2 regions of the Waterburya sp. genome follow, and region 1 is predicted to be linked to the other one. Evidence: riboswitches for the same ligand, from Rfam matches in the RefSeq annotation. Region 1 holds a riboswitch; the other holds the start of a gene.
What was found. Region 1 has a riboswitch for cobalamin ahead of AC33VI_RS02560 (sirohydrochlorin chelatase). Riboswitches for the same ligand answer to the same signal wherever they lie in the genome.
Positions count from the first base shown of each region.

Region 2: linked by a shared signal. The riboswitch ahead of cobW (cobalamin biosynthesis protein CobW) and the one ahead of AC33VI_RS02560 (sirohydrochlorin chelatase) in region 1 are both predicted to bind cobalamin.

Region 1 covers NZ_JBZNBU010000037.1:4,839-11,282, reverse strand. The annotation lists gene AC33VI_RS02575 (YqaE/Pmp3 family membrane protein) at 1-151, opposite strand, end outside; gene AC33VI_RS02570 (BCD family MFS transporter) at 432-1,883, shown strand; gene hpnA (hopanoid-associated sugar epimerase) at 1,920-2,891, shown strand; cobalamin riboswitch at 2,933-3,083, shown strand; gene AC33VI_RS02560 (sirohydrochlorin chelatase) at 3,109-4,095, shown strand; gene AC33VI_RS02555 (hypothetical protein) at 4,128-4,892, opposite strand; gene AC33VI_RS02550 (winged helix-turn-helix transcriptional regulator) at 5,470-5,817, opposite strand; gene AC33VI_RS02545 (CDGSH iron-sulfur domain-containing protein) at 5,989-6,189, shown strand.
Region 2 covers NZ_JBZNBU010000293.1:239-6,283, forward strand. The annotation lists gene AC33VI_RS17515 (FKBP-type peptidyl-prolyl cis-trans isomerase) at 1-478, opposite strand, end outside; gene AC33VI_RS17520 (hypothetical protein) at 573-1,634, opposite strand; cobalamin riboswitch at 1,798-1,948, shown strand; gene cobW (cobalamin biosynthesis protein CobW) at 2,337-3,389, shown strand; partial or broken gene AC33VI_RS17530 (pentapeptide repeat-containing protein) at 3,437-3,763, opposite strand; gene AC33VI_RS17535 (COP23 domain-containing protein) at 4,061-4,597, shown strand; gene AC33VI_RS17540 (S1 family peptidase) at 4,925-5,905, shown strand.

The DNA.
Region 1 (6,444 bases):
CGATTATCCAGATAGCATGAACCAATCCAGGAATATAACCGAATATAGTCAGCAAGATATTAATCCAAAAATCTTTACCAATACCAACCTGTAGGAATACCCCTAATGGTGGCAGCAAGATAGCAACAATAATCCGAATAAAATCATTCATTTTGCATTTTCCCAATAATAATATTTTTATCTTAATCAAAGTTAAAATGTTCGAGTTCAAAGAACTTCTGGCAAAAGTATTTTGTTGATAATATTTTTGTTTATTCTCCTCACCATTTACCCTGACCTCACCCAAGAAGTCTCAAGATTCCACTTGGCTAGTATTATAGCGATCGCGTCTTCTTACCCAACCAAACTAAAATAAGAATTAATTTTAGAATAACCAGTAGAATTATATTTCTATTGAAAAATTTATAAATTAAATTAAATTTACAATCAAAATGACTATTGAAGATATTCCCCAAGCTAATCTCGATCGCCCCAAACCTCATATAGGAATATTAACCATCTGTCGTTTGGGTCTATTTAACATGGGACTGGGATTGATGGCAGTTTTAACCCTGGCTGTCTTAAATCGTGTGATGATTAGCGAACTAGGAATTCCTGCGACTATTACGGGAGGAATATTAGCTACTTCCTTGTTTGTCTCTCCCGCAAGAGTTTGGTTTGGACAATTATCCGATAAAAAGCCACTACTAGGCAAACACCGCACCAATTATGTTTTATTGGGTACGGCAATTTTTGGTTTGGCAGTATATTTAGCCGTACAAGTTATGTGGCAACTGGGAGAGGTTGTCAGAAATAATGAAGGATGGATTTGGAATAGTCAAACTATTGGCTGGAGTGCAATCTTAGCTTTAGTTATGGCTATTTATGGTTTGGCAGTAAGTAGTAGTTCGACTCCCTTCACAGCTTTGCTAGTAGATATTACTGATGAAGATCGGCGTTCCAAGTTAATTGCGATCGTTTGGTCGATGTTAATGGTAGGTATCGTAATTGGCGGGATTACAGGAAGTATTGTCTTTAAACAGATAGAATCTGAAGGAGTGAGTGCGGGTAATATTCCCTTAGAAGTATTGCAGCCTCCAATTAATTACGTATTCGCGATCGTTCCCTTCTTAGTTTTTGGTTTGGCATTTCTAGCTACTGTAGGAGTAGAAAACAAATATTCTAGTTTCAATAACAAAAATACTGCTAGCAATCGCGAAGACGGTATCACGATGAAACAAGCGATCGCAGTATTAACCACCAGTCGTCAGACAGGAATCTTTTTTACCTTTCTTTCCATCCTGACTATTGGCTTATTCATGCAGGAAGCAGTACTCGAACCCTATGGGGGCGAAGTATTTGGTATGAGTATCGGGGAAACTACCAAACTGAACTCTTTTTGGGGCATGGGCATTCTATTCGGTTATGCAGTAACGGGATTTAAAATCATTCCTGCTTTGGGTAAGAAACAAACTACCAAAATCGGTTGTATTGCAGTGGCACTGTGTTTTGGTCTAATTATCTTGGCTGGTTTTACCCAACAACCTAAAATGCTTCAATCGGCAATGGTTTTCTTTGGCATTGCAGCAGGAATCGCTACCGTTGGCGGTATTAGTCTGATGTTAGATTTAACCGCAGCCGAAACCGCAGGGACATTTATCGGCGCGTGGGGTTTGGCACAGGCTATGTCTAGAGGATTGGCTACTTTCGTAGGAGGCGCAATTTTAGATTTGGGCAAAAGTATCTTTGCTACTCCCTTGATGTCCTATGGTTTAGTCTTCCTGATACAGGCTTTGGGAATGTTGGTGGCGATCGCCTTTTTAGAGCGAGTTAACGTTAAGGAATTTAAGGAAAATACGGCTAAAGCCCTTTCTACAGTTATGGAAGGGGATTTGGATGGGTGATTTAGGTATTAGATATAAAGTTTTATTTTTTAAATAATGCGAGCTTTTGTTACTGGTGGAACGGGTTTTGTCGGGGCAAACTTAATTAGATTATTATTGCAACAAAATTTTCAAGTCAGGGCTTTAGTCCGAAATCATAGTAATCTGACTAATCTAAAATCTTTAGATTTAGAAATTGTTCGAGGAGATTTAAACCAACAAGACATAGCGAAGCAGATGCAAGGTTGTCAGGTATTGTTTCATGTGGCAGCCCAATATTCCTTATGGAAACAAGACCAAGAAGCCCTCTATCGTAATAATGTATTGGGTACAAAAAATATTTTAAATGCTGCTCGTCAAGGGGGAATCGAACGCACTGTTTATACGAGTTCTGTGGCAGCTATTGGGGTTAGAACCGATGGGTTGCCCGCCAATGAAACCTATCAAAGTCCCGTAGAAAAACTAATCGGAGACTATAAAAAATCAAAATACTATGCCGAACGAGAAGCAATCAAAGCAATATCCGCAGGACAAGATATTGTCATTGTCAACCCCAGTACTCCTATTGGAGAATTTGACCTCAAACCAACTCCCACAGGAGAAATTATCGTGCGTTTTTTGCAAAGAAAAATGCCGTTTTATGTAGATACTGGTCTAAATCTGATTGACGTTAATGATGTGGCTTGGGGACACCTTTTAGCCTTAGAAAAAGGAAAAACAGGCGATCGCTATATTTTAGGGCATCAAAACCTGAGCTTTGCTCAATTACTGCAAAAATTAGCCAAAATTACAGATTTACCAGCCCCTAAATTTACTATTCCTTACTGGATACCCTATAGTGTCGCTTGGCTAGAAGAAAATATTCTAGAAAAATTAGGCAAACAACCAACCATTGCTTTAGATGGGGTGCGAATGTCTCGGCAAAAAATGTTTTACGATGCCAGCAAAGCAGTGAAAGAACTAGGTTTGCCCCAATCTAACATTGATGATGCCCTCACCAAAGCAGTAAATTATTTTGTCTCTCGATAAATAAAGTTAAATTAAAGTTATCAATTAGTTTTGTCAATCGAAACTATGATTATTAAGTCGGTTTTAAGAGGAAATCCCGATTAAAAACGAAGGGGAAAGATTGGTGCAAATCCAACGCTGTCCCGCAGCTGTGATGAGACGAGCGATCTTAAGTCTCTAAGTCAGAATACCCGCCGACGATTCTAGCAAACTCTTTAAATAAATCTGCGAGGTACAGATGATTATTGCTAACTCCATTCAACCCAATTTTAGTAATCTCAACCTGCCATCATTACCCCATCCCAGACCGTTATTAGCTATCGGACACGGTACTAGAAACGAACGTGGCAGACAGACCTTTATCGATTTTGTCGAAGCCTACCAAAAATTAGATACTTCCCGTCCAGTAATTCCTTGTTTTCTAGAACTGACCAAACCAACAATTCAACAGGGCATCGATGCTTGTGTAGAGCGAGGCTACACAGAAATTACTGCCTTGCCTATTCTTTTGTTTGCAGCCAGACATAACAAGTTTGATGTTACCAACGAACTAGATCGATCGCGACTTCCTTATCCTCAACTACAACTCAATTATGGTCGTCATTTTGGCATTACCCCCAAGATAATCGAACTATGGCGCGATCGCTTGGCAGAATTAGATCGAGCGGAAAATAATCCTCATGGCATTGCTCGTGAAGATACCGTATTGTTATTTGTAGGTAGGGGATCGAGCGATCCCGATGCTAACGGAGATGTCTGCAAACTAGCTCGAATTATATGGGAAGGAAGCGGTTATAAAACCGTTGAAACTTGTTTTATTGGCATCACCCACCCTCGTCTAGAAGAAGGCTTCCGTCGGGCTTATTTATACGGTAGCAAGCGGATTATTGTCTTACCCTATTTCTTGTTCACGGGTACTTTAATGGAGAAAATCCATAGCATCACCGCACAGCAACAAGAACAACATCCTCAGATAGATTTTGTTTCTTTGCCAGAGATGGGCATCGCTTCTCAACTATTCCATGTAATTCGAGCAAGAGAAATCGAGGCGCAATTAGGTCAAGTGGCGATGAATTGCGAAATGTGTAAGTTTCGCCTAGCAGCAGCAGACTTACAAGATAATCACGGTCACCACCACCATCATCATGGTCATCATCACCATCACCAAGAAGATCCCTATGCCAAATTAGATGACTATCACCAACGTATTTGGAAAACACCTTAAGGACAGTTAGGGCAATTGAGTTAAAAATTGAGTTAAATTTGTTCTGATTTTTTTAAAGCAGCAATTTCCGAGCGCAAGTCATCTATTTTGTGAATGATTTCTTGTTTTCTTTGGTTGTCTTTAATATGAACTAAAACACTAGACCAAGCCCTAACTTGGGCTTCTTTTAGGTCTATTTCATCAACGGATTCTAAGGCTGTTTCTAAATCTTTGATAGTCAAGCCGTCGGGACGTTCGGTTGCAGTTAAATTCGACCATCTGGCAGCCATTTTATAAGAATTAATTGCTGCTTCTTTATTGCCTAAAAACAACAATTCATCCAAACCTTTAGAAGTCCAAAGTAATGCTGCATCTTCAGATTCTGGATTTACTGCTGTCAAAACTTCTTCCATCAAAGCAATAGTTGTTTCTGCATTGCCAGCATACATCGAATTGGCGATCGACAGTCGGAGATGAGCTTGAATGAAACGGGGATCGATATTGGTTATAGTTTTAAAATACTCTGGCACTAACCTATAACCAATAGTTTCCCTGGCTTTTCCATGTCCAAAATACTGAACAAAATTAAGATAAGACCAATTGGCGATTAAATTGTCAAAATCAAGATAAGGAGTTGTGTTTTGAAATGCTAGAGTTCTTGCCTGTTGTTGCTCTTGCTTGACATAGTTTTCGTAACTCAACTCTTGAGCCGAACTTTTGTATTCTTGACTTTGTAGAAAGACAATTCCTACCAAACAAATAAAAGGTGCGATCGCAGGTAAGGTTTTAGTAATTTTCCCTAATAGAAAAGAGGGCATATGAGAAATTAGTTGGCAAAAATAATAATTAGTATAAGTATTTTCTCGTAAGAGATTACGCTTATACTATCATTGAGTTTTTCAACTTTATCAAAACTTTACTTAATGTCCCGCAAAAATACTTATATAGCCTTACAAAATTAGATGAGCGGTGCGACCCTGCTGACGTTTCTTCAGCTACTGTACTATCATTTTTAATTTTCTTAACCGTCAAGTTTTCTACGGAAACAAAATTTGGGATCAGTGCGGGTGAACGAAAAAAGGTGTGGGAGTTCGACGCTTTAAGTAATGAGTAAGGTGTGGGAGTTCGACGCTTTAAGTTATGAGTAACGAGTAACGAGTAGCAGCGTCCATTGTCGTTACTCGTTACTTTTTACTTGTTACTTCAACAACACGAAAATTAATTTTTGCCACGGTAAATTTCGCTCACCCGATCAGTGCCATTGCATTTATGAAAAATAATATTCTGATTAACTAAGCTCACCCTCAGTTTTCCGATCCGTCATCTTAGTGTCATATTTATCTGCTAGATATAAGAAAAATTAATTAAAGTAAATAAATTGTAAGAAAATAAAAATTATTCAGATATTACTTTTATATCTTCCTCGGAATACCATTTTTGAGCGACTATTTCTAGGCGATCGAAAATTTCATTTAATTCCATTGCTCTTGTAGTGAGTCGATAACTTACTTGAGGAGGAATAGTTGGTTTGTATTCTCTATCTACTAGTTCTGCTTCCTCTAACATCCGTAATCGATCTGTGAGAACTTTGGCTGATATTCCAGAAATTTTTCGTTTGAGTTCGCCGAAACGAATCGGAGAGGAGTTACGCAATACCCAAAGTATTTGCAGTGTCCAAGTTCCACTTAAAAGAGTAAGCAATGATTCAAAAGCACAACGAGAAGAACGTTGAGGTAAAGACATTAGATATTAAAACCTCATTTTATTCAATGGTTACTTAAAAGTAAGTAACTAATATTTTGATTACTACTTTACACCAAATACTCAATTATTTACAATAATTAATAACTTGTTTTGAGCATTATTTATTAATACCAAACAAGTGGCTTTTTTACTTTTTGAGAGGAGAATACTATGGCTGATGTTCAGATTACAACTACTGATAATGGACCTTTTTTAGTTAAGGGAAATATAGAAGTTTTAGATGCTGAAGGAAAGACATTTTCTACAACTGGAAATACCACGGCTCTCTGTCGTTGCGGACAGTCGGCAAATCAACCTTTTTGCGATGGTACTCATGGCAAAGGTTTTAAATCTGCTCCAAGAGCATCTTAGTTATTAGTTTTCGTAATTTATATAAGCAGCTTTTTGCTCAAAATCAGCACGGTTTATATAAATTAAGTAGGTGAGCCTAATAATTTATAAGATGTAAATTTCATAGTTTAAAAAGCGACGATGAATAATTTCCTTTATCCTTTACCCTGTCTTAGTGCGCTTGCGTCCTTTGAGGTTTTCTCAAAAGCGGTCGTTTATCCCCGAATGGGGACACCGCTTACCCAACCCAAACATTTTATATTTAATTACACCTAC
Region 2 (6,045 bases), on a different contig from region 1:
TTACGCCACCAGCACCAGTCGCACCATAACCTAATTCGGGAGGAATAATTAAAGTACGTCTTTCGCCAACTTTCATATCAATTACTCCTTCATCCCAACCTTTAATAACTTGTCCTACACCAACTTTAAAAGGAAAAGGACGATTGCGATCGCGGGAGCTATCGAATTTACTACCGTCTTCTAGAGTACCTGTATAGTGAACGGTAACGTTTTGCCCAGGCTGGGGGGATGCACCGTCGCCTTCTTTGGTTATGATGTATTTCAAGCCAGACTCTGTAGTGACAGCATTGGAGAGATCCATAGAAGTTTCCTCTTCGGGTATATTATTTTGAGCGATTAATTGGGTAGTTTCTGCTGACTGCTGTATTGGAGATGCGATCGCTTGTTGCTGGGAGTTGTTTCCCGTAAAAGCGGAAATTACCAATACAGAAGCGCAGATTACAACAACAATAATGCTCGTTAAAATTTCGTTACTCAATTTTTTGACCACCTGTTACTGTATCCTTATTTTTAAAAATTCCACCAGAGACATTGTACATTTTTGAGGGATGGGGAGCATGAAGAATGAACTATTAATTAGTTTTTTCAGTTTGTAAAATAATAATCCGATCGCCAACTACAGGATTGCGAGCTACTAATGTTCCAGTTGCATCTTGGAGTTCTAGTTTATTAAAGTTTAGCTGGCGAGAACGTTTGAGGATTTCATTGGCTAGCTTAGTTTGACGAGATTCGTTTAGTTCGTACCAATCGTCGGTTATTTCCACGATCAAAGCATTATGAGAAAAGTCTACTTTAGCTTTTTCTAAAAGGTCGGAATCATAGCTGTTGGCAATTTCGCTTAATTTAACCTGTAGAGCAGCAACTAAGGTTTGTTCGGGAGTAAAAGTAAGTTCGGGTTCGATGGCTTTTATTTTTAAGTTTGTCGCCCTTCCAGGTGCTTTTAAGTCTTGGGGAATAGATGTTTCTAAGGGAATGTCCGATTCTAAAGCTAAAGGCTGGGAATCTGAAGATGATTGCAATGGTTCTGTTTCGACAGTTTCTGGCTCGATATTTGGTTGGCGGTTGGGAAGATCGCTCCCTTGGGGTTGTGAGGGAATTGGGCGATCGCTAATAATGTCTGTCGATTGAGTTATGGAAGATATTTTAGCGTTGATTTGCGGCAAAAACAACCAAATTAACGCAATAATCGCCATTATAATGGCGATCGCTCCAATAATTCTCAAACCTTGCTTTTCTTTCTTCTTGTTATTAGTAATGGGTTCTTTTGGTTCTGGCTGGCGATTTTCTGCTCGATCGCGATTGGGTTTAACAGGTGTTTTTGGTGTTGCTTTTTGAGTAACTTCTTCAGTTGTAGTAGGTTGAGTTTGAGGGGTAGGAGTTGTTTCCACTGCAGGCGGGGGAGGAGTAACGGAATCTGCCAATTTTTGAGTAGTGCTTAACAAAGAATTGATCGAGTCAGAGGAAGGTAGCTCTTTAACTGAATTCTTACCAATCTCCTTAATGGTGGATTCCAAGCGATCGATACTTTCATTTAACAGTTTAATGGTTTCAGTTTTAGATAAAGATGGAGCATTATCCGATTCTCCCGATTGATTTACTTGTGGCGACTGTTGGCGGTTATCTGGTTGTTCCATAGCTATAGAAATCCTCTTGACATGGTTATTGATTAATTGGCAGAGATGGGATAAAGACTGTAGATATTAGGCATCATAAGACTGATTTAAGCTACAAAAATATTAAAAAATTCATCATCATAATAATTTAAACAAATATGGATTGACATCTAGTAAGGAAAAGTATCACTATTATTTAGTCGGTTTTAATGAAGACCAGTCATTAAACGTAAGGGGGAAAGCAAGAGTGCAAATCTCTCACTGTCCCGCAACTGTGAAGAAATTGTCCCAGACAACTTCTCAAGTCAGAATGCCCGCCGATATTTAACTTCAACCATCAATCCAGATCTGCGAGGTACAGATTTTGTCTGAAAAAAACTACACCAAAATTTTTTAACCTTCGGTTAGTTATTAGTTATTAGTTATTAGTTATTAGTTTTTGGGTCTAAGTCCCCTCTCATAATCTTCGATTTGAGTACTGTAGGAACGTTTCATGAAACGTCCGTACTTAATTAATTAGTGGTTCAAATCTACTACTTAATTGAACTAAAAACTGTACGGGCGAACCGCCGTTCGCCCCTACTAACCTACTAAAAACTTTTTTAATTACTCTACAAAATCTTAAGTCGATCGCCTTGTATCGATCGTTGCTGTTGGATTATTTACAGCCTTCTTTCTAGGGCAATTTTAGACCAGTTCTTATTTTTATTTTCCATATTCATCATGCACAAAATACCCGTTACCGTAATTTCAGGATTTCTGGGCGCAGGAAAAACCACTCTAGTGCGCCATCTACTGCAAAACAATCAAGGTAGAAGAATTGCCGTTTTAGTTAATGAATTTGGCGAGGTTGGCATTGACGGCGATTTATTGCGCTCTTGCCAAATTTGCGACGAATCAGAAAGCCCCGATAGCAATATTGTGGAATTAACTAACGGATGTCTTTGCTGTACGGTACAAGAAGAGTTTTATCCTACTATGCAGGAATTACTCAAACGACGGGATAAAATCGACTGTTTGTTAATCGAAACTTCGGGATTAGCTCTACCCAAACCCTTAATTCAAGCCTTCCGTTGGCCTGCTATTCGCAACAGTGCTACGGTGGATGGAGTAGTTACGGTAGTCGATTGTTATGCCTTGGCAACGGGGAATTTGGTCGGGGATTTGGATGCTTTAGAATCTCAACGACAAGCAGATCCCAACCTAGAACACGAAACTCCCATTGAAGAATTGTTTGAAGATCAATTAGCCTGCGCCGATTTGGTATTACTCACTAAAACCGATCTGGTAGATGCAGCACAACTAGCCAAAATCAAAACTTGGCTCGATCGCGAGTTGCAACCAGGAGTAAAAACAGTAACAGTCAGTCAAGGAGAAATTGACCCCAATTTATTATTAGGCTTTAATGCAGCAGTAGAAGATAATCTAGATAGTCGTCACTCCCATCACGACCACGAATCAGAACACGAACATGATGAGGAGATCGAATCGATCGAACTGATTTTAGATCGAGCTTTCGAACCCCAGGATTTAACCGCAAATCTCAAACAACTCCTACAAAAACAAGAAATCTATCGGGTTAAGGGATTTATCGACGTACCTAATAAGCCCATGCGTCTGGTATTACAAGGAGTGGGCAATCGCTTTGATACCTTCTACGATCGCTTGTGGCAAGCTGATGAAATTCGACAAACTCGTCTCGTCCTAATTGGCAGGCAACTCGATCGCAACCTGATAGAACAAACAATTTTAAACGATCGATTACTGGCTAAATAAAAGTTTTGCCTACTTGTTTTATTTGTCTGCTTGCCAACTGAGTACAATTAGTCCCATTGATGTTGTCTAGCCTCATCAACTATCCATTGAGCCTCTTCAAGGGAAATATTATAGCGATCGCTCAAAAGTTGAGGAATTCGATCGCAGGCGCGATTGGGATTCACATTTGGTTGCTGGGAATAAGAAGGTAGTGCAACATTACACAAAAAAGGCGAGGGTTTAGCCTCTAGTTGAAGTGGTTCAAGATTGAGAACTTCTCGTAAATTAATCAAAAATAGTAAGGCTCTGCTGAGGTTGGCATCACTAAAGTTAGCTCCCCTTAGTAGAGTACAATTGAGGTTGGCATCGCTAAGATTAGCATATTTGAGATTGGCATAATCGCTCTTTTATTTTGCCTTCTTGGAAAACTATTTTATCTAAAATAAATTGGAGTTTTTAGGAGCATTGTGTATTGTTTAATAATGCTTAAATGCAGTCATCTTCAAGAACTCTTACGGCAGAATTACTAAATAGCAAAAAAGACGATCGCTGATAACTCTGTAGATTTACTGTCCGATTTTGAGAATTCATCAAGATACTATAGTCTTGGTTGAAACAAATTCAGCTAAAATGAAGATGGAGTAAATCTGTAGTTTACTTTAAATCACAGCTCAAATATCTTAGGAAAGACTATGAAGAAAAGATCTTTAGCGGCTTTACTGGCTGGATTGAGCGTTGTGTTGGGCAGCGCGATCGCCAATCCAGCAAAAGCACAAACCACAAATGGCAATACCTACTACTGCGCCCAATTACATGGTGGGTGGAATACTTTTGTTAATACACCCAGGGGTAGAGTTGCTTTAATTAACTGGGCAAATAAATTTTCCGAAACTTGGACTCCTCAAAAAAGATGTTCTGCTGTTTCCCAGCGTTTTCAAAAATTTTTAGACCAAGGCAATCTAAAATTCATTCGTACTGGCAATACCAATAAACATCCAGTACTTTGCGTAGCTAACGTCCGTGGTGGAGATTGTCCTGAAGAGAATGTTTTGATTACTCTCAAGCCTGGCACAGATCCCGAAGGAGTTTTAATCAGATTGGTTGATTTTCGTCGTAGTGTTAGCGGTCAAACCCTAACCTTAAGTGCCGACGATGCGGGCTTTTACTCTGATGGAGAATTTTACGTAGATATGGATAAATTCCTCGAAGCAGTACCCGTAACCAATTAAAAAGCGATCGCTTAACAATTGACAATGAAAGATTGTAGATGATATCAGCACTCGTAGATTAATCAATCGCGAGTCAACAGTTTTAGAGCAAATTTATCAATTGTCAATTGACGAGCGACAAATTCTTAACTTACTGCCCTTTTCAAATAAATAGACCCAATAATTAAATAAAAGAAAGCTAATAGCTATTCAATCTCATACAAATAGAAGTTAACAATTCTCAAATTAACTAACATCTAAATAAAAGGTTAGAGCCTATAATAAAGCAATAATAATTAAAACTAGGGAATGAAATGGCAATTTTATAAGAGATATCAAACAAAGAACTTGAAAGATAGAACATCTTCTCGTCAATATTTAACCAAATCGATTCCCCTTATCGTTGCAGCAGCTACTTGTTTTATAGGTACGGGAGCGTTTTTTTACGCCGATCCCTTAAAATTCAATCAGATTTCAAATTCTCACTCTGCCTCTTCAAAAACCCAAAATATCAACCAAATTGCCAGAGACATCAGTATCAAAATATTAGATGAAGAATTTCTTGGTTCTGGTTTTATAGTCCAGCAAAAAGGCGATCGATATACTGTCATCACTAACCAGCACGTTTTAAGAGCGGGAGAAGCTCCCTACAACATACAAACTCCCAATGGCAAAATATATCCTGCAAAAGTTATTCAAAGTTCGGTAGAAAGCAAATACGAATACGATTTGGCAATCTTAGAATTTTCTAGTAAAGAGAATTATGCCATAGCTACCATTGGTAATTCATTGGATTTAGAAGTGGGTCAGTCAATCTATGCAGTGGGTTTTCCCTATTCTAATATCGAAAGAATAATCGCCAACCGCTCGGCTCAACCAGAATCTCCGACCGAAACCATAACTGGATTAGCTATCAAAACAGGTAGAATAGCTTTGATTTTGAATCAAGCTTTAGAAGAAGGATATCAAATTGGCTATACTAACGACGTACAAAAAGGCATGAGTGGCGGGCCATTGTTAAACCGTCAGGGAGAAGTAGTGGGAGTGAACGGCAAACACGCTTATCCTCTTTGGGAATCTCCAGAATTTTATCAAGATGGCTCTCAACCCTGTCCTGCTTTAGAAAAATTAATTGTTCAATCTAGTTTGGCGATTCCCATTGAAAAAGCGATCAACTTAAATCCTCGCCTAGAGTCGATTAGACCTACGTTAAATACCAAAGTGACTCGCAAATCAAATCTCATCGATGAAGATCCCCAAGAAGTCGCTAAAATGCAGCGTAAAGTTGAAGAAACCACTCGAACTTGCAAAACGAGAGGAACAAAATAATTTGGTGTAATATTGATGGAATTTCATTCGTCGCATACTACGGGTACAGCGTTCCGCTTACCCGCTAGTTAGAGGTCAGACCCCGCGCCGACGCAAGGCGTAAGGGAATGCTGACCTAGAGGCGATAACCTTACGGTTTA